3 linked regions of the Mucilaginibacter paludis DSM 18603 genome follow. The protein of the gene in region 2 interacts with the protein of the main gene of each other region in a pairwise test. Links are inferred from orthologs where the notes say so. Each region holds a gene or a part of one and is shown on either strand. Other genes may lie near its edges.

Region 1 (8,706 bases), 5.3 Mb from region 2 along the record:
TGGCGATTTGCCTTATAGGCCGTAATGTTGAAAGAGGTACCCAGCACACGGGTTGTTGTTGTGCCTGTGTGTACAATAAAGGGATGTGCCTTATCTTTTGCGATATCAAAAAAAGCTTCGCCTTCAAATTCGATATCACGCGTGGCTGCTTTGAACAGCTTGCGAAAAGTGAGATGGCTTTCTGAACTTAACCATATAAGTGAACCATCAGCCAAAAGAATCTTTTTGTGTTCTCCTCTTTTAGTAACAACGGTTACCATCTCTCCGGCATTGGATGGCTTTTGATATTTCCAGAGTTGCGCTATCCCGTAAAATATGCCGATCAACAAAATGGAGGCCGCGGCCAGCTTATACATCAGCGGCGCTATAAGCCGTTTAACCGGAGTATTTACCTGTTTATATTTGCTTTGGATAGCCTCGAATATTCTCTTTTTGGCATCCTCCTCTTCAGCTTCATCCTGGTAAGGCCATAAAAGTCCTTGCTCATTGGTCTGGTTATACCAACTATCTAATTTTTCTTCCTCAAATTTCGTGGCTGTGCCGTCAAGGTGTTTCCTGATTAAATTGACCACGTCTTTCTCTTCCATATTCAGTGCATTTGAACAGGGAGTACGTTAACTGAGGCTTAACACCAGGTTAAAAACAAAATAAATTACAAAAAATGTGATTTTGTAATTGAAAACACTTTAGTTATTTAGTCAATTCTTTAAAATGGATATAATAAAACTAAAACTATGTGGTAAAAGTTGAGCTATTTAATGTTGGAAAGGAATTTAACGATAGTAACTATCATTAAAAATTCTTTTAAGTGAATTTTTAGCGTATTCAAAGCTTTTAGGATATGGTATTCTACGGTTCTTTCAGAAATTCCCATCAATTCGGCTATTTGTTTGGTTGAGAGACCCATTTCTCTGCTATAGCCATACGCCATCCGGCATTTCTCGGGTAATTTATTGATCACGTCATTTAAATACTCGTTAAGAAACTTAGCGTGTACAATTTCATCCGGTAATTCGCCTTTTGCATTTTTGGTGACAGCATTGAAAATTTCGATCCGGCGATTTCTGCTGTAAATGTATTTATAGATGGCAAACTTAACTGCGCTGTTCAGGTAGGCGCTTAGTGTCAGTATTTTAAGAGAATCCTTTCTGTTCAAAAGACTAAGGAACACTTCCTGGGTAATTTCTTCTGCCAAAAACTTGTCCTTAGTGTGCGTGTAAGCCAACGCGACTAAGCGCTTCCAGTACCTGTTGTAAATTTCAGCAAAAGCCTGGTCATCCCCACTTATCCAGGATTGAAGTATTTGATCATCGGCAAGTTCTTTATACAATGGCATGAACTTCTATTGAGCTGAATTGTTGAGGAAAAATATCCATTTTTTTAGAATAGTTGTTATGAATGAAGAATATGCTTCCCTGCAATGTTAAATCGGGAACCCGAAAGATCATTTTAATTTGCCCGGTCATCTTAAATTTCAGAAAAACAATTTGCCTTATATTGTTTGATACGGGTATTCCGGGTATATGCAACAACGTCTTAAAAATGATTAATCCAAATATATTGATAATGTTCTTATTTGTGGAATTAATATAATTAGATGCATTTTGCCAGTAAAAACTTTAACAAACAAATCGAAATCTTATTATTATTCTATTGATGCTGAATGCAGGCATGTTTTGTTATTTTTAGATGGCGTACGTAGGCTTACCATATTGTGATTTTGTTTTGTACTCATCTTGCGTGATGAATGTAATCTTTCGTCGCTCCAAAATGAACGAGTTTTGATAGTTTTTAAAATGGTATAGCCTGATTGTTTGAAAATGAAGCCATCTTAATAATTCCCTGTCTCAATAATTGCTTTTTTTAACCTGTAATAAGTTTTGCTCCCGGTTAGCCGGAGGTAAAGCCAAATGGCAAGGAGGCCGATGTTAACAGCACCCATGATGGCCCTTTATTTTTTATTTTTGGTAGTTCGATGATAAGCTTATAACTGTCAATGGCTTGAATAAGATCTGCCGATTTTTTCAACAGTACTCCGTTTTAGCTTTGTTTTTTTGGTACTTTTGTTATCCGCTTTAAGATATTAGTGTACCAGATTTTTTTGCCATGCCCGATTTTTCACATTTACACGTACATACGCAATTTTCGCTGTTGGATGGCGCCGCCGATATATCCAAACTTTACAAAAAAGCTGCCGCCGATGGTATGAAGGCCCTGGCCATTACCGACCACGGCAACATGTTTGGCGTGTTTAAATTTGTGGCCGAAGCCGGCAAGCATAATGTAAAGCCCATAGTAGGCTGCGAATTTTATGTGGTTGACGACAGGCACAAAAAGCAGTTTACCAAAGAGAAAAAAGATGTAAGGCGCCACCAGCTGTTCCTGGCCAAAAATGCAGAGGGCTATAAAAACCTGATTAAATTATGCTCCCTGGGGTATATGGAGGGGCTATACAGCAAATGGCCGCGTATTGATAAGGAATTAATTTTAAAATACCATAAAGGTTTAATTGCTACCAGTTGCTGTATAGGCGCATCGGTGCCGCAGGCCATTTTAAAGGCAACGGAAGAAGAAGCTGAAACCGAATTTAAATGGTGGCTGGATCTGTTTGGCGAAGATTATTACATTGAGCTGCAACGCCACGAAATACCCGAGCAAACCATCATCAACAATACCTTGTTGAAGTATGCCAAAAAGTACAACGTTAAAACCATCTGCTCCAATGATTCGCACTATGTAGATCAGCAGGACTCTAACGCGCACGATATTTTACTTTGCGTAAATACCGGCGATATGCAAAGTACGCCCATAGCTACCGACGAGGAAGGTGGCAAAGGTTACCGCTTCGGTTTCCCTAACGATCAGTTCTACTTTAAGACCCAGGCCGAAATGGGGCAGTTGTTTCATGACATCCCCGAATCATTAGATAATACCAACGAAATTGTTGATAAGGTAGATGTGTTGAAGCTGAAGCGCGACATTATGTTGCCCAACTTCCCTATTCCGCCCGAATTTGCAATCCACACCGGCCCCGAAAGCGATACCCTTAACCAATGGGAGTATTTAAAGCACTTAACTTTTACGGGGGCCAAAGAAAGATATATCGATATATCCCTCGAAACCGAAGAACGCATCAATTTCGAGCTCTTCACCATCCGCACCATGGGTTTTGCGGGGTACTTTTTAATTGTAGCCGACTTTATTAAGCATGGTCGTGATATTGGCGTGTTTATTGGCCCCGGCCGGGGTTCGGCGGCAGGTTCGGTAGTGGCTTATTGTACCGGGATCACCAATATCGATCCGATGAAGTACAATTTGCTGTTTGAGCGTTTCCTCAACCCGGATCGTAAATCGATGCCCGATATTGATACGGATTTTGATGATGAGGGCAGGCAGAAAGTAATTGATTATGTAGTTGAAAAATACGGCAAAAACCAGGTAGCGCAAATTATCACTTATGGCTCCATGGCTGCCCGTACCAGTATACAGGATGTGGGCCGGGTACTGGATATGCCGCTCTCCGAAGTTAACTTAATGAAAAAGCTGGTGCCCGATACCCTGGGTATCACCTTGAAAGACGCCATAGAACAGGTGCCGGAATTGAAGGCTATATTGGAAGGTAACGATCTGCGGTCGCAGGTTTTGCGTGCTGCCGAAAAGCTCGAAGGCTCGGTACGTAACACCGGTGTGCATGCTGCGGGGATCATCATCGCGCCGGATGATTTAACCAACATTGTGCCGGTAGCCGTAGCCAAAGACTCCGACCTGCTGGTTACCCAATACGATGGGCGGGTGATTGAAGACGCGGGTGTTATTAAGATGGACTTTTTGGGCCTTAAAACCCTTACCATTATTAAGGGTGCCCTGCGGATGATCAAACAAAACCACGGGCGCGAGATTGATATTGATTACATAGACCTGGACGACCAGAAAACTTATGAGCTTTATCAGCGCGGCGATACCAACGGTACCTTCCAGTTTGAAAGCGATGGGATGCAGATGTATCTGCGCGACCTGAAGCCCGATAAGTTTGAGGATTTAATTGCCATGAACGCGCTTTACCGCCCGGGCCCGATAGAGTATATCCCCAACTTTATTAAGCGTAAGCACGGGCTGGAACCCATTACATACGATTTGCCCGACATGGAGGAGTACCTGGCCGAAACCTATGGTATTACCGTGTACCAGGAGCAGGTGATGCTTTTATCGCAAAAACTGGCCGGCTTTAGTAAAGGCGATGCCGACGTGTTGCGTAAGGCCATGGGTAAAAAGCAAATTGAGATTTTGAACAAGATGGAGGCCCAGTTTGTATCGGGTGCTACAGCCAAAGGGCACCCCAAGGATAAGCTGACCAAAATATGGAACGACTGGAAGGCCTTCGCTCAATACGCCTTTAACAAATCGCACTCTACCTGTTATGCGCTGGTGGCTTATCAAACAGCTTATCTTAAAGCGCATTATCCGTCGGAATATATGGCCTCGGTATTGAATAACCAGAATAACATGGAGAAGATCTCTTTCTTTATGGAAGAGTGCCGCCGCATGGGTACACTGGTTTTAGGGCCGGATGTAAACGAATCGTCGGTATTGTTTACCGCTACCGGCAATGGTAACATCCGTTTCGGTCTTTCGGGGATTAAGGGTGTTGGCGATAAGGCGGTGGAAAGTATTATAGAAGAACGCGATAAAAACGGCGCCTTTACATCCGTTTATGAGTTTGCCCAGCGATCGAACACAAAGGCCGTAAACCGTAAATCATACGAAAACATGGTTTACAGCGGTGCCTTTGATAGTTTTGGCTTTAAGCGCGCCCAGTTTTTTGCCAAAACAGAGAATGGTGTTTTGAGCGGTATAGAAAGGCTCACCAAATATGCCAACGATTACCAGAATACACAGAACAGTTCGCAGTCGTCATTATTCGGCGGTTCGGTAGCTTCTTATATCCCGGAGCCTACCATGCCCGAGGCCGAGGAATTTCCGTTGATTGAAAAGCTGAAATACGAGAAGGAAGTAATTGGTATTTATTTAACCGGCCACCCTTTAGATAATTACAAAATTGAGCTGGAGCGTTTTTGCAAGCATACCGTGGCCGATTTAAAGCTGATTCAACGGATGAAGAATAAGGAAGGCGGCGAGGAAACCGAAATAGCCTTCAATAACCTGCGCAGAACTGCTTCCGAACTCAGCATCGGCGGTTTACTATCCAGCGTGCAGCATAAAACCACCAAAACTGGCAAGCCATTCGGCACCTTTGTTTTTGAAGACTATTTTGATTCGTACGAATTTGCCCTTTTCGGGGATGACTATGTTAAATTCCGTAACCTGATGGTTGACGGCTATTTTCTGCATATCAAAGGGAATGTGGAAGAGAAATTTCGCCAGGAAGGCAACTGGGATCTGCGTATTACCCAGATGAGCCTGCTTTCGGAGATGCGCGATAAGTTTACCAAATCGCTCACGGTGATATTGAACCTGGCCGACCTGAATACGGAGATGCTGAACAACCTGCAGGAACTGGTCACGGTGAACAACCAGAAGTACCCGGTAAAGAACTGTACCCTGCGCTTTAAAATTCAGGACAGGGACGAAGCCTTGCTGGTTGATATGCCCTCCAAAACGTTTAAGGTTAACCCGAGCGACGATTTGCTGGAAGAGATTAAGACCTTGACCAAGTTGGTTCCGGTGTTGAATTAGCGCACCCTGAATCCTGACACCTTTAAATTTGACAACTTTTAAAAAGTTGTCAAATTTTTTTGGAACGTTCAATTTTTAATTATGAAGGTTGTGATAAAATGGATGATTACCCTCGCCTATTTTTTTATAGTGACGATTGTACTGGCGGGCAAACGATCTGATACGCTGGATAGCCATATAGCCAAAGCTAAAATTGACGGTAAACGGTATAAGGCGTTTTTAAGCGATGATTTGTCGATAGTAATAACCAATTCGAGAGGCTTGAACATCTTGACTTTAAAAGAGACCGACTTGTTTATAAAGTACGAAGGTTTTGAAAGTTTTAAATTTGTTGACTTTAATAACGATGGCTATAAGGATCTTCTAATCAGATATTTGTCTAATGTTCCCGAACGGCTCGATTTGATATTGTATGATAAGAAAAGTCACGGATTTAAGCTTGTAAAAAATTTTCCGGATTTTCCATGTCCGGTAAATTTGCCCGGAACAAACATGTATTATTCCTACCATAGAAACGGCTGTGCTGACTTGGATTGGGTCAGTGATCTGTTTAGGATTGTAAATTATAAGATTGTCAAACTGGGTACTATTTACGGAAGGGGGTGTGGGGATTATAAGATTAACGAGGGTGGGGTTTTTGTTTATAAGTTTAAGGGAAAAGGTAAAGCGCTGGTCAAAAGATTTCCGATACAGGTTATAAATACTTTCAAGAATACAAAATGGGGTTTTATCAATCGATATTGGAAACATCATTATGCAGTGTTCCTTTCTTAACACCTTTAACTTTGACAACTTTTAAAAAGTTGTCAAAGTTTGAAAAGCCATCAAATAAAGAGAGTCTGTTGGCGTTTAGTCTGCTCAATTATCAACTATGATATTCGGGTTTTGCGATAATTGTGTAACCCTATTAAGGCAATTACCGGTGTTGCTGCTACTGTTAGGGTAATTCCTAAAACAAAAAAGCCACCAGCCGGAACACCACAGTGGATGCCTTTATTGCTTAGCATTTGCATAATCATGGCAGTGCCAAATGCAGTAGAAACAAAACCTAAAACTGTGGCGAGCAGCGCAATTATACCTATAGAAATATTGATTCTATTTCTTATCCTTAATGATGAAAGATAAATTTGAAGTGCTGGTGATGCCAGAGGTAATAATAAACATAGTATTGCCATCTCAATTGATTTGGGATTTATACCCTATTGTATAAAAAGTAACCCGTTAAAGTTCATCTATCTATCATCCCAAATCAATATTCTACCTTGCTGGTCTACAAAATGTCACTTTGTCATAAAGTATTTGCGGCAAGCTATTTGATTAGTATATATTTGTTGAACAAAATTTTAAAAAAAATATCATGGCTTTAGAAATCACCGATGCAAACTTTGAAGAGTTAGTGTTAAAATCAGATAAACCAGTACTTGTTGACTTTTGGGCTGAATGGTGTGGCCCTTGTAGAATGGTTGGTCCGGTAGTAGAAGAAATTGCTAAGGAGTATGATGGACAGGCAGTTGTAGGTAAAGTGAACGTGGATAACAATCCAGGTATATCTATGAAGTTTGGTATCCGTAATATCCCCGCATTATTATACTTTAAAAATGGCGAAATTGTTGATAAACAAATTGGCGCTGTTCCAAAATCTGTTTTAGCAGACAAATTGAAGAAACAATTAGCATAAGCGCCATCAGCGCAAAAGCGTAATAAATATATTTAAGGCGTTCCGGTTAATTACCGGGACGCTTTTTTGTTATCAAAGCGTTCGCATCTTAGTATCCGGTTTTATTTCATTGGCAAATATTGCAGGGCTAATAACGCAATAAAAAAGCTCATTTGATTTTATTGGCGAAAATGGAGACCTGCTGACAAGGGGGCACCTACGGAGCCAAAACTTCTTCTTTTTGTTCGCTATAAACAGGAAGCTCCTACCGGAGCTCTTTACCGGTTTTTTTACTCCAGTGGGAGTAGCCTGTTTATAGGAAAGATTGTGTGTCTTGTCCTGTTTTGGCTCCGTAGGTGCCTCCTCTTACATGTTTAATGCGTTTGCCTTGTTTAATATTGTAATTAGCCCCACCTTAACTAATATATTGCTAATTTAGTGATGTTATAAAAGGGATTTTAACCATGCCGCAACTAAGCACCAACCGCGAGGTACAACATTTAGCTAACCTGGAGTTATTGGCCCGGCAGGTGGTAGAAGGTTTTATTACCGGCTTGCACCAAAGTCCTTTCCACGGTTTTTCAGTGGAGTTTGCAGAGCATCGTTTATACAATAATGGCGAATCAGTCAAAAATATTGACTGGAAACTAATGGCCCGTACCGACAGGTTGTATGTAAAGCAGTTTGAGGAAGAAACCAACCTGCGTAGCTTTTTGCTGCTCGATACCTCGTCATCCATGAATTATCCCGATAAGGGAATCAGTAAAATGCAGTTTTCGGTATATGCCATCGCTTCCCTGATGTATCTTTTTAAAAAGCAGCGTGATGCATTCGGCCTCTGCTTTTTTTCTGACAAGGTGGATTGGCTGAGCAGGGCAAGATCAACATCCAACCATTTGTTTTATTTGTTTGCCGAGCTGGAGAAGATGTATAACCATCCCCGGCACAATAATCAAACTGATATTGCTGCGGTATTGCACCATATTGCTGAGGATGTGCATCAGCGATCAATGGTGATCCTGTTTAGCGATATGCTTGAAAACGGTATGGACGCAAAAAAATCGGACGCTTTGTTTTCGGCCCTGCTGCATTTAAAGCATAACAAGCACGAGATCATTATATTTAACGTGGCCGATCATCAAAAGGAACTGGCTTTTGATTTTACAAATCAGCCCCATCATTTTATAGACCTTGAAACCGGCGAGGAACTCAGGGTGCATCCTAACGAAATTAGGGTCGGTTATCTCAATTCTTTAAATACTTGGCGCACGGAGTTGAAACTAAAATGCGCTCAATATCACATCGACCTTATTGACGCCAATATCCACGAGGGTTTTGATCAGGTACTGCGATCC
Region 2 (7,490 bases):
CGCGCTTTACCGAGATTGGTATAGCCGAACATCAAAAGTATTGGGTACAGGATTTTGGCGGAAGAGTTAAGTTTGACTCAAATTAAAGTTTTTGATCAGGATCGATCTTTTTATCATTCAACCTCGTAAATTAAAATAAACAACCATGAAGTACATCTTTTCAACCTTAGCATTTGTTCTGCTTTTGCAGTTAACAACAAGGGCTCAAAAAGTTTTAACCGTTGGCGATGCTGTGCCATCGTTTTCATTGAAAGATCAGGATGGTAAACTGTTTAACATTAAAGACGCCATCGGCAAGCATATACTGATAGTTTACTTTTATCCTAAGGACGAAAGCATGGTATGCACCAAAGAGGCCTGTGCCTTTCGCGATAGTTTTGCCGATTTTACCAAAGCCGGAGCGCAAGTAATAGGCATTAATGCAGGCACGGTAGAGAGCCACAAAAACTTCCAGAAGAACCACCAGCTACCTTTCATTTTGTTAAGCGACCCGGATAACAAAGTATTAAAGATGTTTGGTGTAAAAAACAAATTTTTTATGACGGGCCGACAAACTTTTGTAGTTGATATGAAAGGCAAGATCGCCCTTAGCTACGAATCGATGTTGGAAGGCACAGAACACTCGCGCCAGGCTTTAGCCGTGGTACAAGCGTTGAACTTAAAAAAATAACATACTTTGATAACCGTGCTCTGGTTTAAAGTTGCGGGTTATATTACGCATAAAACCAAATGATGTGTTTTTACATTAAAGCAATCCTCATGAATGGTTTCAGCAGGCATACTCGCCTTAATCAGCGAGTTGCCTAAAAGTGCCTCCAGTTAATTTTAAGCAACTTTTCTTTCAGCCTGTAAGTCCAACTTAACATCGGGTACTTCAACACTTGCTATTTCATAATCCTTCAGTAATTCGGTTTCGGTTATCAAAACGCCAAAATCGTTAAAGGTGATGCCGTTATCTAAAGGATAAGCCATATACCCTCGTTTATCGGCCTGGTATTGGGCCAAAGTAAATATTTCCTCAGGATATTTTTTCGCCCTGATCTGGGCTCCTTCCGCTAATTGGTAGGCATCCAATATAGTTTCAAATTTGTTGTTCTTTGTCATGATTTAAGCTCAGCAATTACTTTGCCACTAAGCAAACCACTCAAACAAGTCTGTTTGTTTAAGTTCCGCCTTATCGTTACCTGCTATATCACGAATTATCTTTCCTTCGGCCATTTGAATGATGCGATTGCCGTAGATAAAGGCATCCTTAAGGTGATGGGTAATTAAAATGGCAGTCAAACTAAAATCCTTAATCAATTGATCGGCAGTTCTCATCACAATATCTGCCGATCGGGGGTCGAGCGCGGCCGTAGGTTCGTCCAATAGCAATATCTTGCAATCATCCATCACACTCATCAGCAAGGTTAAAGCCTGCCTTTGGCCTCCGGAAAGCGTGCCCATGGGCTGATAGAGCTTGTTTTCCAAACCCATCCCTAAAATGGCTATTCTGCTTTTAACCACCTCAATAAAAGTGTTGTTAATACCTATGTTTAAACCTTTGGGTTTGGTACGCAGCGCAGCCAGCCTAAAATTATCCAATATGCTTAAGTCGGATGCGGTACCGCTTAACGGGTTCTGAAAAACGCGAGCTATCCACTGGCTGCGTTCATAATCGGGCAGCTTTGTAACATTTTCACCATCAATGTTGATGATGCCCTGGCCCGGCAAAATACTGCCTGTTATCATATTCAGCAGTGTAGATTTTCCTGAACCATTGGAGCCCACAATAACTACAAATTCGCCTTTGTTTATATCCAGGTTAATGCCGGTTAAGGCTTTTACCTCGTTAGCCTTACCCCGATTAAAAGTTTGATGTATGTCCGTTAGGTTAATCATGCTGCTTTTGTAAAATTCAGTTTAGGAAGGCTAACGATCAGCAACACAAAAACTGCCGTTACCAATTTCAGCAGATTAGGATCGACACCAATAGTTAAGGTAACCGCCAATACCAATTGAAACAGGATAGCCCCCAACAGCACGGCTGCTAAACTAAGCCAAACAGATGTAATAGAAAACCAGTTGATCAGCGTTTCGCCGATGATGACCGAGCCCAGCCCCCAAATAACGATGCCGATACCCATACTGATATCTGCGAAGCCCTGAAACTGGGTCATCAAATATCCGCTCACGGCTGTTAAAGCGTTGGCCAAGGCCAGGCCGATAATTTTCATCCGGTCGGTGTTAACACCCAGGGCCTTAATCATTGATTCGCTGTTGCCGGTGGCGCGCATGGCAATGCCGAAATCAGTTTTCAGCAGATACCCTATCAATAAGGTGATCAGCAGAACAAAAACGATCAGGATATAAAAAGAATTTTGATTAGCATCGGCAACTAACTTAACAGCATCAAATAGTGTGGGCAAACTGATAACAGGCAGGTTGGAGCGCCCCATGACAACCAAATTGACAGAATAGAGGGCCGTCATCACTAAAATACCCGCAAGCAATGCATTAATTTTTAGTTTGGTATGAATTAGCCCGGTTAATGCCCCGGCAATAGCGCCCGCAACAATAACAGCCGGCAAAATAACCGATCCGGGTAAATGATGTGTGAGTAATACAGCCGTTACTACGCCGCCTAAAGTGTAGCTACCATCGGTTGTAATATCGGGGATATTAAAGATCCGCATGGAAATATAAATGCCAAGGGCAATTCCAGAAAAACAAAGACCTTGTAAAAGTGCTGATAAAAAAAAGTCCATTACTTAACGGGTTCAAAGTTTGCCGGAACGGTAATGTTGTATTTTTTTGCCGTTTGCACATTGTAAACCCGCTTGCGCACTTTTACCATCTCTAATTTTAAGCCTTCGGTTTGATGCGTTTTAAGATATTGTGCAGCCTGCAACCCAGATTGGTAGCCCCACTGGTAAATATCGGCGCCAAAAGCAACAAGAGCACCACGTTCTACCAAACCGGCTTCGCTGGTAAAAATAGGAACATGTTTTTGATCACAATTTTTCAATATCGTTTCAAACGAAGCAAAGACTGTGTTATCGGGGTTGGCAAAAAAAGCATCCAGGTTTTTTGTAAGCAACGATTGCGTTACCATTTGCGCATCTGCCGAGGTATTAACCGGGATGGACGTTAAAGTTATATTGAGTTTATCCGCCAAACCCTTAATGCGGTTCATCGCATCAACCGATTGCGGTTCCGATTGATTATAGATCATCCCCACTACCAGTTTACCACTTTTGGGCTTAATTAATTTCGGGATGATGGAAAACGACGTATCTATGTAAGCCAAATCCTCCTCGGTACCAAACAAATTAACAGGTGCCTTGCCTGATGCATCTACGGCTTTCATTAAAGCCGGTGTTGGCGATACCATTTGGAAAATAGGGATAGTTTTTGTTTTCTGTATGGCAGTAATGGTGGATAGCGTGGTACAGGTAGCTAAAACATCAACCTTTTGCCCTACAAAAGCGTTAACAATTTGGGTAAGCGTTGGCAGGCTACCCTGTGCATTGTTATAAATAATTTTTACATTCTTCTGATCTTCGCTAAAGCCATTCTTCTTCAATGCATCGGTAAAACCTGTTCTTGCTTTGGCTATAGTAGCATCTTCAAAGGCATCTACAAAGCCAATGGTAGCAACATCATTTTTTTTTGAGGAGTTACAAGCAGTTAATATAAAGGCAATTGCGGTAGTAACTAATAAAATTTGGTGCTTCATTATGCTAATTTAAACAATTTGTAGCACAAGCGAATTTTTATATGATCTATTTTTGTTGACTTATAATTAATTTTTTATCTATTTTCGCCATGCATGATACGTATAACATCCAAACTTCCGCAAACCGGTACAAACATATTTACAACTATGTCTGCCCTGGCTACCGAGGTTGGCGCTATTAACCTCTCGCAGGGCTTCCCGGATTATACCTGCTCGCCAGAGTTGGTCAGTCTGGTTAACAAGGCCATGAAAGACGGGCATAATCAATACGCGCCAATGGCTGGCGTGATGGGCTTGCGCGAGCAAATCAGCATTAAACTGGAGAAACTATATGGCGCGCAGTATCATCCAGATACCGAGATCACCATAACGGCCGGAGGAACGCAAGGCGTTTTTACCGCTATATCTGCCGCTATACAGCCTAACGACGAGGTTATTGTTTTTGAGCCCGCATATGATTGTTACGCCCCGGCCATTAAGTTAATGGGAGGCATCGTTAAATCACTTGAGCTGGCTCCGCCAGATTACCGAATCCCATGGGATATGGTGCGCAGGCTGATCACCAATAAAACAAGGATGATCATCCTGAACTCGCCCCATAATCCAACGGCCACCGTATTACAGCAAAGCGATATTGACGAACTGACGGCCATTGTTAAAGATCAGGATATACTGATACTGAGCGACGAAGTTTACGAGCATATTATTTTTGACGGGCAAACCCATCACAGTATGGCCCGGTATGAAGAGCTTCGCAAACGGAGCTTTATAGTAGCCTCATTTGGCAAATTATTCCATACCACAGGCTGGAAATTAGGCTATTGTGTAGCCCCTGCCCTGTTGATGCAGGAGTTTAGGAAGCTCCATCAATTTTTAGTATTCAGCGTGAATACGCCCATGCAATATGCCGTAGCCGAATACCTGAAAGACGAAAATGTATACCTCGGCCTGGCCGACTTTTTCCAGCAAAAACGAGATTACTTCCGCTCCGCATTGGCGCAAACCCGGTTTGAGTTATTACCATGCTCAGGCGCTTATTTCCAATCTGTAAGGTATAGCAACATCAGCGATGAGAAAGATACCGAAATAGCGCCGCGTATTACCAGGGAATTTGGAGTTGCTTCTATACCAACATCAGCTTTTTATTCGAGGGGAACAGACCACCAGGTTTTAAGGTTTTGTTTTGCCAAACAGCAAGAAACATTAGATAAAGCCGTTAATAAGCTGATGAAAATTTAATATTTACAGGCTGCTCTACCCGGCCATAATCAAAATTTGATGGATAATTTAAAAATAACAGTTTTCCAGGGTTATCTATTCTGGGAAAATATTGATAAAAACCTTCAAAACATATCGTTAAGATTAACCGGCATCCGCGAAAAAACAGATCTGATCATCCTGCCCGAAATGTTTAACACCGGCTTTAGCATGAATGTAAGTGCCTTAGCCGAGCCCATGAATGGCAAAACCATGCGATGGATGCAAACCGTAGCTCAAAAATACGACAGCGTTGTTACCGGAAGCCTCATCATCACCGAAAACGGAAACTATTATAACCGCCTGATCTGGATGCTTCCCGATGGCACTTTTCAACAATACGACAAACGGCATTTATTTGCCCTGGGCCAGGAACATCAAACCTATACCGCAGGCAACAAGCGTTTGATAGTTGAACTAAACGGATGGAAAATTTGCCCGGCAATTTGTTATGACCTTCGTTTCCCGGTATGGTTACGAAACAACGATGCCGCTTACGATTTATTATTGGTGGTAGCCAACTGGCCCGAAAAACGCGCCCTGCATTGGCGTACGCTAATACCTGCCCGGGCCGTTGAGAACCAATGTTATGTTATTGCGGTTAACCGTGTTGGACACGATGGTAACGAAGTATACCATTCCGGCGATTCAACCTGTATCGATCCGAACGGGAACGTGGTTTACTATAAACGCGATGAAGAGGACGTTTATACCTTTACAATAAATCCCGACGAGGTGGTTAATACCCGGCAAGCCCTCCCCTTTTTAAAGGACGCCGACGATTTCGAGATTAAACTTTAATTAAAATACAATGCCGTTTAGTTAAGAGATGGGGTTTCTTATGGAAGATGTACGCAAAGGTGCCAGATGCTAAGCAATAATTAGATAAGAAAGCAGGTTACGCTTTACCATCGCTCGCATAGAACACACCCCTCCGCCCCTCTCAAGAGGGGAATCGCGCTTTTCCGCCGCTTTTTTTTATTTATTTCATTGATAATAAGGCTGTTATTCGGCTCCCCTCTTGAGAGGGGGTGGGCTCGGAAGTGCGGCTGCGGGGGTGTGTTCGCCACGCGACGAACTCTGCAACCCGGCGTAAAACTGCTTAATTAAAGGAAATTGAACTAAACCTGTTTGATCAACCTGACGTCAATCTGGCTGTTTATTTAGCAAATTATCGTTGTTTATACTTGGGCAAAAAAAAGTACATGCCAACTTTCTCCGAAGCCGGATAGCACCGCACTTAGCTTTTAAGCCAGATTGGCAATTGTTATTTTACCGGTGCCCAAAAACATGCCCTATTAATCGCCAGTTTTGTTAATTTATATCGGTATACCATCAAGCAGCCATGCCGAAAATTAATTTTTAGTACCGATATTCACGCACAAAATTTACCGTTATCAATCCATGAAGCATAAGTACCTTTCAATCTTAGTTTTATTCTCTATTATATCGTTGCCGGTATCGGCACAAAAGAAAAAGAAAGACTTTACCCCCTTCGTTAATCCTTTTATAGGTACCGGCGGCCATGGTCACACCTATCCCGGCGCGGTGGTTCCGTTTGGTATGGTACAGCTCAGTCCGGATACCAGGCTGGAAGGCTGGGACGGTACATCGGGCTACCACTATACAGATACGGTTGTTTATGGCTTCTCGCATACGCACCTAAGTGGTACAGGCATAGCCGATTATTGTGATGTGCTGTTTATGCCCACCACCGGCGATCCCAAGTTCCAAAACACGCAGTACAGCTCATCCTTTAAAAAGAAAAACGAACAAGCTTTGCCCGGCTACTATAAAACCAAGCTCGAAAAATACAATATCGAAGTTGAACTAACGGCTACCAAACGCGTGGGCGTGCACCGCTATACCTTCCCGGGCAGTAAACAATGCAATATTATTATCGATTTGAAACATCGTGATGAGGTTCTGGACTCGTGGATAGAGGTAGTTAACGATCATGAGATACGGGGATTGCGCCGATCAAAATCATGGGCCGACGATCAATACGTTTATTTTTATGCTAAATTTTCAAAACCGTTTAAAACTTACGGAATAGCGTTAAATGATGCGCTGCAAAACGGCCAAAGCAAGGTGGAGGGAAAAAATGTTAAAATGTACATCCAGTTTGATAGCCCAGGCGAGGTAATATCCAAGGTAGGTATATCATCGGTAAGTACCGAAGGTGCTTTGAAAAACCTGGACACCGAAGTACCCGACTTTGATTTTAAAAAGGTACAAAAAGCGGCTAAAACCGATTGGATAAACGAGCTGTCGAAAATTGAAGTGGAAAGCAGCAACCCGGTTGCTATGCCGCTGCCACAGGCCAACAATGCCCAACCAGGTTATGGTTACGGCGGATATGGCGGCGCTCCAAAACCTAAAACTCCGGTTGTGGACTATGCGAAAATGAAACAAACCATATTTTACACGGCTTTGTATCATACTATGTGCGCACCCAATGTTTATAGCGATGTAGACGGGCAGTACCGTGGTTTGGACCAAAAAACCCATAAAG
Region 3 (7,569 bases), 2.6 Mb from region 2 along the record:
TAAACTACAACAAAATAGCATTCCTATTTATGATGTATATTCGCCAATGCCTATACACGGCATTGAAGCAAAATTGGGCATCAAAGAATCACGTTTAGGCTACGCCGCCTTTATATTCGGCTGTACAGGTGGTACGGTAGCATTCAGCATGCTTTATTACATGCTGGTTTGGGATTGGCCGCATAACATCGGAGGTAAGCCCAACTTCGCCATCCCGGATTTTGTTCCGATCACCTTTGAGTGGACTGTATTGTTCACCGCATTTGGTATGGTGTTAACATTTTTTTATGCTACACACCTTTTCCCGGGTCGCGCACCAAGGGTAATGGACCTGAGAGCTACCGATGACAGGTTTGTGATCGCTATTGATGCCAGGGGAAATGTTCCTCACGAGGATATTACGAATATATTAAAAGAAGCAGGTGCTGTAGAAGTTAAGCATAACGACAGAAAATATGTTAGCTATGAATAAATTTAGAATATTAGGTGCAACAGTTATAACTATTGCTGCTTCTGTGATGATCACTTCATGTGGTCATGATAAAAGAAGCACGGGATGGGAGTATGCCCCTAATATGTATGAACATATTGCATACGATCCGGATCAGAAAAATCCAAATTTTAAGGATGGTAAAACAGCCCAGGTGCCGCCGGCAGGTACCATACCTGTAGGGTTCGTGAGGTTTGATTACCCCAACACCAAAGATGGCTACGAAAAAGCAAGCTTGGAAGTAAAAAGCCCAATGGCGCAAACCAAACAGAACTTTGCTGAAGGGCAAGTATTGTTTATGCACTATTGCTCACCATGCCATGGAGAGACGGGGCAGGGTGATGGCCTGGTGACACAACACGGTTATCCAAACCCTCCTTCTTATTCAAAAGGACAATCTTCACGTGGTGGAGCAATGAAAGATCTAACCGACGGTAAAATATACCACACTATCACTTATGGCGTAAACGCGATGGGTTCATACGCATCACAGCTTAACCCTGATGAGCGCTGGAAAGTAGTGATGTATATTCACCATTTACAAACTTTATAAGATTATTTATATTGATGGAAACTCATAATAATTTTGACCAGGGGTTCGTTTTCGCGGGCAAGGCCAAAACCTTCAGCTTAATTGCGATTGTTATTGGTATCATATGCGTTGCATTTGGATTATACACCCATACCGAACGAACCTTTGATAACCTGTTGCTGATGGGTTACTATTTTACCTGTGTATGCTTGGCTGGTTTATTTTTCTGTGCTGTGCAATATGTGGCACAGGCTGGGTGGTCAGCGTCATTAATCCGCATCCCCCAGGCATTTGCTAAAACATTACCCTACGCTGCGGTAGTACTGGTTCTGATTGTCATAGCTGGTTTAAGCCTGACTCATAAAGTTATAAACGAAGAAGGTAAAGAAGTTGTAGCGCCTTATTTATATAAATTGTGGGCAATTAAAGGTGTTGAGGTTAAGGGCAGCGAAACTTACGATGCTATTATAGCCGGTAAACACTCTTTCTTAAACATACCTTTCTTTTTAGGCCGCTTAATAGGCTTTTTAGGCATCTACAGCATATTTGGCTACCTGCTTGTTAAATACTCCAAGAATGAAGATGAAATAGGCGGCATGTCTAACTACGAGAAGAGCTTTAAAATGGCTTGTATCTTTTTGGTTATTCTTGGTTTTACCAGCCCTATTTTTGCTTTCGATACAATCATGTCTTTAGAGGCGCACTGGTTCTCTACGATGTTCGGTTGGTATAACTTTGCTGCCATGTGGGTTAGCGGTTTGGCTACTATCACTTTAGTATTGATTTTGTTAAGGCAGGCGGGCTACTTTAGCTGGATCACACAAGATCACTTACATAACTTAGGTCAGTTGATTTTCGGTTTCTCGATATTCTGGACTTATGTATGGTTCGCACAGTTCCTGTTGATTTACTACGCCAACCTACCTGAAGAAGCTGTATATTTTTACAAAAGATGGGAACCTGAATTTAAGCCATGGTTTTGGTTGAATATTATCATTAATTTTGGAACGCCGGTATTGCTGCTGATGTCTCGCGATGCTAAGCGCTTAACCAGCCGGTTAAAATACGTTTGTATCGTACTGTTATTGGGCCACTGGTTGGATTATTACATGATGATTATGCCGGGAACAGTAGGTGGTGAAGGCCGTGATTTTGGAATAATTGAAATTGGTACAGCTATAGGATTTGGTGGTTTGTTTGTATTCGGGATGTTAGCCTCGTTAAGCAGGTTTAAATACCTGGTACCAAAAAATCACCCGTTTTTACAGGAAAGCTTACATCATCACATTTAATAATTAGTTTACTTTTGTATTCACCTGATCAGAATACCAAAAAAGAATATATAATGGCATTCAAAAAATTAATAAATTTTAAAACTTTATCATCGGCGTTTGCTGCTATGCTGCTTTTTACAACCAACATGGTGATGGCGCAGGATACCGCGCAAACAGCCACCACGTTAAGTACAGATGACGCGGCTAAAAGCGCGATGTGGATAGGCGTTGGTTATTACGTGCTATTAGTTTTATTATTAGCTGTGATTATCGGCATAGTTGGTAAAATACTTCGTGTGTACGATTTAACGCAGCAGATCCAGGGTAAAAAATCCATGAACTGGAATAATATTTTGGGTGTCATGTTCATTATATTCCTGATTGTAGGATTATATGGCGCTTATTGGTCGTTTACTGTGCAAGGCGCTATGTTGCTGCCCGAAGCAGCATCCATTCACGGTGTTAAAACAGACACCATGTTCTACGTTACTTTCGGAATCACAGTAACCGTATTTGTAATTACGCAGATCCTCTTATTTGGATTTTCGTTCAGATACCGCGCTACCGGAAAACGTAAAGCTTATTTTTATCCTCACAATAACACCATCGAGAAAATTTGGACCGTTGTTCCGGCTATTGTGTTAACCATCTTGGTGATCACCGGGTTTTTCACCTGGAAAGAGATCACCAATAGTGTTGACGCCAAAGGCTCGCCAGCCTCTATCGATATTGATGTTACCGGGCATCAGTTTGCCTGGGAATTAAGGTATCCTGGTAAAGATGGTAAGTTAGGAGCAAAAAACTACAGATTAGTTACAGGCACCAATAAGTTAGGTATAAATTACCAGGACAAACATAGCTTTGATGATTTAGCCGCTGATACTTTAGTAATACCGGTTAACAAATCAATCCGGTTAAATATCCTGGCTCAGGATGTAATTCACAGTGTTTACATGCCTCACTTCCGCCTTCAGTTGAACGCTGTTCCGGGATTGCCAACTTTTTTTAAGTTTACCCCAACAATTACTACTGCTGATATGCGTAGCAAAGTTGATAACCCTAAATTTGAATACCTGCTATACTGCAATAAAATTTGTGGTGGTGGCCATTACAATATGCAAAAGGTAGTACGCGTTGTTACCGATGCTGAATACAACCAATGGTTATCTAAGCAAAAGCCTTATCTAAATGACCAGTTGAAGAAGGAATTGAAGATGGCCGACAACGGTCAGACAAAGCAAGCGGCTCCAAACAGATTAGCATTAAATAATTAATTTTACAAAGATTAGCGATTATGTCAACATTAGCAGTTCACGGTCATGAGGTTGGTCATCAAGATCACGATCACGAACATCATCACCAAGATACGTTTATAACAAAATATATTTTTAGCCAGGATCATAAAATGATCGCCAAGCAATTCCTGATCACAGGTATTACCATGGCGGTTATCGCGATGATTCTTTCTATCCTGTTCCGTATTCAGTTAGCTTATCCTGATAAATCGTTCCCCTTGTTGGAAACTTTGTTGGGTCGTTTTGCACCTGAAGGAAAAATTAGTCCCGATTTTTACTTGTCGCTGGTAACCATTCATGGTACCATCATGGTATTCTTCGTGTTGACAGCCGGTTTGAGCGGAACGTTTAGTAACTTATTAATTCCTTTGCAACTGGGTGCCCGCGATATGGCATCTCCGTTTATGAACATGCTTTCTTACTGGTTGTTCTTTTTAGCCAGCGTTGTGATGTTAAGTTCATTTATGGTTCAAAAAGGACCTGCCAGCGGTGGATGGACAATTTATCCTCCTTTATCTGCTTTACCTAAAGCGATGCCCGGCTCCGGCGAGGGTATGACCTTGTGGTTAATCAGTATGGTGATGTTTGTTGCGTCATCATTGATGGGTGGTATCAACTATGTAAGTACGGTATTGAACATGCGTACCAAAGGGATGGACCTTTGGAAAATGCCTTTAACAATCTGGGCTTTCTTCCTTACCGCTATCTTAGGTGTATTAGCATTCCCTGTGTTAGTTGCCGGCGTGGTATTATTGATCTTTGACCGTAGCTTCGGTACAAGTTTTTACTTGTCAGATATTGTTGTAGCGGGTCATGTGATGCCTTACGAAGGTGGTAGCCCTATCTTGTTCCAGCATTTGTTCTGGTTCCTGGGCCACCCTGAAGTATACATCGTAATTATGCCTGCATTGGGTATCTCTTCAGAGATTATTGCCACTAACTCCCGTAAGCCAATCTTCGGTTACCATGCGATGGTTTACTCGCTGATAGGTATTACTGTATTGTCTTTCATTGTATGGGGTCACCACATGTTTGTAACAGGGATGAATCCATTTCTGGGCGGCGTGTTTATGATCACTACGTTGATTATCGCTGTGCCATCGGCAGTAAAAACGTTTAACTATTTGGCTACGCTTTGGCGCGGTAACCTTCGCTTTACACCAGCGATGCTTTTCGCCATCGGCTTGGTTTCCTTCTTTATCTCCGGCGGTTTAACTGGTATATTTTTGGGTAATGCTGCTTTGGATATTAACCTGCACGATACTTACTTTGTAGTAGCTCACTTTCACCTTGTAATGGGTTCGGCTGCTATATTTGGTATGTTGGCTGGTGTTTACCATTGGTTTCCAAAAATGTTCGGTCGTATGATGGACGAAAAATTAGGTTATCTGCACTTCTGGTTAACTTTTGCCGGTGCTTACCTGGTGTTCTTCCCGATGCACTTTATGGGTCTGGACGGTGTTCCGCGTCGTTACTACGCTTTCACTGAGTTTGAATCGATGAAACAGTGGTTATCGGTAAATACCTTTATCACCTGGGCGGCAATAATGTCGGCTGTAGCGCAGTTAGCATTTTTGTTCAACTTTTTCTATTCTATATTCTTCGGTAAAAAAGCAACTCAAAATCCTTGGGAGTCTAACACTTTAGAGTGGACTACCCCTGTTGAGCACATCCATGGTAACTGGCCTGGTGAGATTCCAACCGTTTACCGTTGGCCATATGATTACAGCAAACCTGGTCATGACGAGGATTTTATCCCTCAAACTGTACCTTTCTCTCAAACCATGAGTTCAAATTTACCACATGACTTTGAGGATAATGAAGCTGGTTTGGAAGCTCATGCACAATGGCAAAAAGCAAACACGCCCAGAGAAGAAGTAAAATAAGATTTTAATCTGTCTGATTTTTTGGGGTATCTGTAGCAGGAATTTTCCTAAACAGATACCCCAACTTTTTAGAACAATATTTTAAATGAAGGTATCTCCCGAAAAAAAAAGGTTTCAAACGATAAATGCAGCAACTGTAATGGTGCTTTTTGTTTTGATACTGGCGGGCGGAGTAGTACGTAGCACTGGTTCTGGGATGGGATGCCCGGATTGGCCTAAATGTTTTGACCAATATGTGCCACCAACAAGCATCACACAGATACCGAAGAACTACAAGGAAAAATACGTTACCAAACGGCTGGAGAAAAATAAACGTTTTGCCCACACGCTTGATATATTTGGTTATACCGACTTAGCAAACCGGATCCGTAACGATAAATCCATATTACTGCCTGAGGATTTTAACGCGGCCAAAACATGGACGGAGTATATTAACCGGTTGGTAGGGGTTGTATCCGGGATTTTATTGCTGCTAACTGCCGTTTATTCATTTGCTTATATAAAGGATAAGAAGAGGATAGTTGTAGCCAGTATTTTTAACTTGATACTGGTGGGCTTTCAGGGATGGCTGGGTAGCATTGTGGTATCAACTAACCTGGTTGCCTGGATAGTAACCTTACACATGCTGTTGGCTTTGGCTATTTTGGCTTTGAGTATTTATACCTATCACGCAGCAAGGCTTAATAATTACAGTAACCAGGTTGCTGCTACGCCGCTAATCAGGTTGATTATGATTGCTGTTTTGGTATTAAGTATTATACAGATCACTTTCGGAACGGAGGTGAGGGAGCGGATCGATGCGATATCGGGTAGGCTGCAAGGCCAGTCGAGAGATAGTTGGGTAACTGATGCGGGGATGGTTTTTGCGAATCATCGGGATCTGGCGTTGGTTGTTTTATTTGTGAATGTGGTTTTATATGCGTTGATACGTAAAACATTTAACAGGCATTCGATCCAGCAACAGATAATGAGTTTTAGTTTTTTAATGATTATGCTGCAAATTGTATCAGGTATTGTGTTATCGTACGGTAGTTTGCCGCCGGCGGCGCAGGCGGTACATATTGTGCTGGCAAGTTTAGTTTTTGGCGCACAATTTTACCTGATGCTTAATTTATACAGGAGTGCTAAAGTTTGGGGAAGTAACGGATGAAGTGGAGCGATTTTTCAAAGCTGATCAAATTCAGGCTAACATTCCTGGTGGTATTTTCTGCGTCCATTTCTTTTCTGATTGGAAGTAAGGTAAATGGCATAATTGATTGGAGTAACTGGGGAATGCTGATTGCAGGTGGTTTTTTGGTGACCGGCGCGGCTAATATTTTTAATGAGATTATAGAAAAGGACCTGGATAAACTGATGAAGCGTACCATGGACCGCCCTATTCCTTCCGGGAAAATGACAACCGGGCAGGCGTTGGTTATTGGCTTGTTCATGGGTATATTCGGTACCTACCTGTTAGGCAAACTGAATTTAACAACGGGTTATTTATCTGTTTTTTCCATTATGTTGTATGCGTTTGCTTATACACCGCTAAAGCGTAAATCCCCCATCGCCGTTTTTGTTGGTGCTATACCCGGTGCGTTTCCAACGCTTATCGGCTACGTTGCCGCCCATCCACAGATAGACGAGATCGCCCTGGTATTATTCGGCATTCAGTTTGTTTGGCAGTTTCCGCATTTTTGGGCAATTGCCTGGGTGCTGGATGATGATTATAAATTAGCAGGTTTCAGGTTATTGCCTACCGGCAGCCGCAACCGCACAAGCGCTGTTTTTGCTTTAATATTTACGCTCATTTTGTTGCCGGTAAGTTTACTGCCAACATTCATGGGGTTTGGTGGTTATGTAGTGGGTGGCGTTTCGGCGGTAATGAGTTTAATATTTTTATACCAGGCTTTTAGTCTGGTGCGTACCCTTGAAATTAAATCGGCAAAGCAGTTGATGTACGGCTCGTTTTTTTACCTGCCCATAGTACAAATGGTTTTATTGTTCAATTTTATAGGAAAGAATTAATAGGATGATGGCTCAATTACAGCAAGATAAAGATAAGCTTGACCTGGCACCCAGGAAATTTAACATGTGGTTGTTTGTTTTTACC

What was found.
Region 1: the proteins of MUCPA_RS30645 (region 2) and dnaE interact in binary tests that used the Escherichia coli proteins (3 or more experiments, as listed by UniProt). The link is inferred for Mucilaginibacter paludis DSM 18603 from one-to-one orthologs.
Region 3: the proteins of MUCPA_RS30645 (region 2) and MUCPA_RS19405 interact in binary tests that used the Escherichia coli proteins (3 or more experiments, as listed by UniProt). The link is inferred for Mucilaginibacter paludis DSM 18603 from one-to-one orthologs.

What each region holds. Positions count from the first base shown.
Region 1 is NZ_CM001403.1:1,900,832-1,909,537, reverse strand. The notes cover bases 1,765-5,894. They hold dnaE (DNA polymerase III subunit alpha), read left to right. Parts: upstream 1,765-2,106; coding sequence 2,107-5,694; downstream 5,695-5,894. Other genes in these bases: MUCPA_RS08075 (XAC2610-related protein), read left to right, coding at 5,776-5,894. Also shown: MUCPA_RS08090 (FecR family protein), read right to left, coding at 1-587; MUCPA_RS08085 (RNA polymerase sigma factor), read right to left, coding at 752-1,336; more of MUCPA_RS08075, read left to right, coding at 5,895-6,468; MUCPA_RS37620 (hypothetical protein), read right to left, coding at 6,564-6,869; trxA (thioredoxin), read left to right, coding at 7,052-7,372; MUCPA_RS08065 (DUF58 domain-containing protein), read left to right, coding at 7,816-8,706. UniProt on the Escherichia coli protein: DNA polymerase III is a complex, multichain enzyme responsible for most of the replicative synthesis in bacteria. This DNA polymerase also exhibits 3' to 5' exonuclease activity. The alpha chain is the DNA polymerase catalytic subunit.
Region 2 is NZ_CM001403.1:7,208,284-7,215,773, reverse strand. Bases 2,971-5,884 are described here. They hold MUCPA_RS30645 (methionine aminotransferase), read left to right. Parts: upstream 2,971-3,811; coding sequence 3,812-4,957; downstream 4,958-5,884. Other genes in these bases: MUCPA_RS30640 (amidohydrolase), read left to right, coding at 4,997-5,776; MUCPA_RS30650 (ABC transporter substrate-binding protein), read right to left, coding at 2,971-3,718. In the rest of the region: MUCPA_RS30675 (CAP domain-containing protein), read left to right, coding at 1-86; MUCPA_RS30670 (peroxiredoxin), read left to right, coding at 146-670; MUCPA_RS30665 (hypothetical protein), read right to left, coding at 826-1,104; MUCPA_RS30660 (ABC transporter ATP-binding protein), read right to left, coding at 1,132-1,881; MUCPA_RS30655 (ABC transporter permease), read right to left, coding at 1,878-2,747; more of MUCPA_RS30650, read right to left, coding at 2,747-2,970; MUCPA_RS30635 (GH92 family glycosyl hydrolase), read left to right, coding at 6,380-7,490. UniProt on the Escherichia coli protein: Shows aminotransferase activity with methionine and histidine as substrates, and to a lesser extent also with phenylalanine.
Region 3 is NZ_CM001403.1:4,589,533-4,597,101, forward strand. Bases 3,041-6,033 are described here. They hold MUCPA_RS19405 (cytochrome c oxidase subunit I), read left to right. Parts: upstream 3,041-3,590; coding sequence 3,591-5,477; downstream 5,478-6,033. Other genes in these bases: MUCPA_RS19400 (cytochrome c oxidase subunit II), read left to right, coding at 3,041-3,570; MUCPA_RS19410 (COX15/CtaA family protein), read left to right, coding at 5,563-6,033. Also shown: MUCPA_RS19385 (DUF3341 domain-containing protein), read left to right, coding at 1-472; MUCPA_RS19390 (c-type cytochrome), read left to right, coding at 456-1,043; MUCPA_RS19395 (hypothetical protein), read left to right, coding at 1,058-2,314; more of MUCPA_RS19400, read left to right, coding at 2,368-3,040; more of MUCPA_RS19410, read left to right, coding at 6,034-6,627; cyoE (heme o synthase), read left to right, coding at 6,624-7,484; MUCPA_RS19420 (cytochrome c oxidase subunit 3), read left to right, coding at 7,489-7,569. UniProt on the Escherichia coli protein: Cytochrome bo(3) ubiquinol oxidase is the terminal enzyme in the aerobic respiratory chain of E.coli that predominates when cells are grown at high aeration.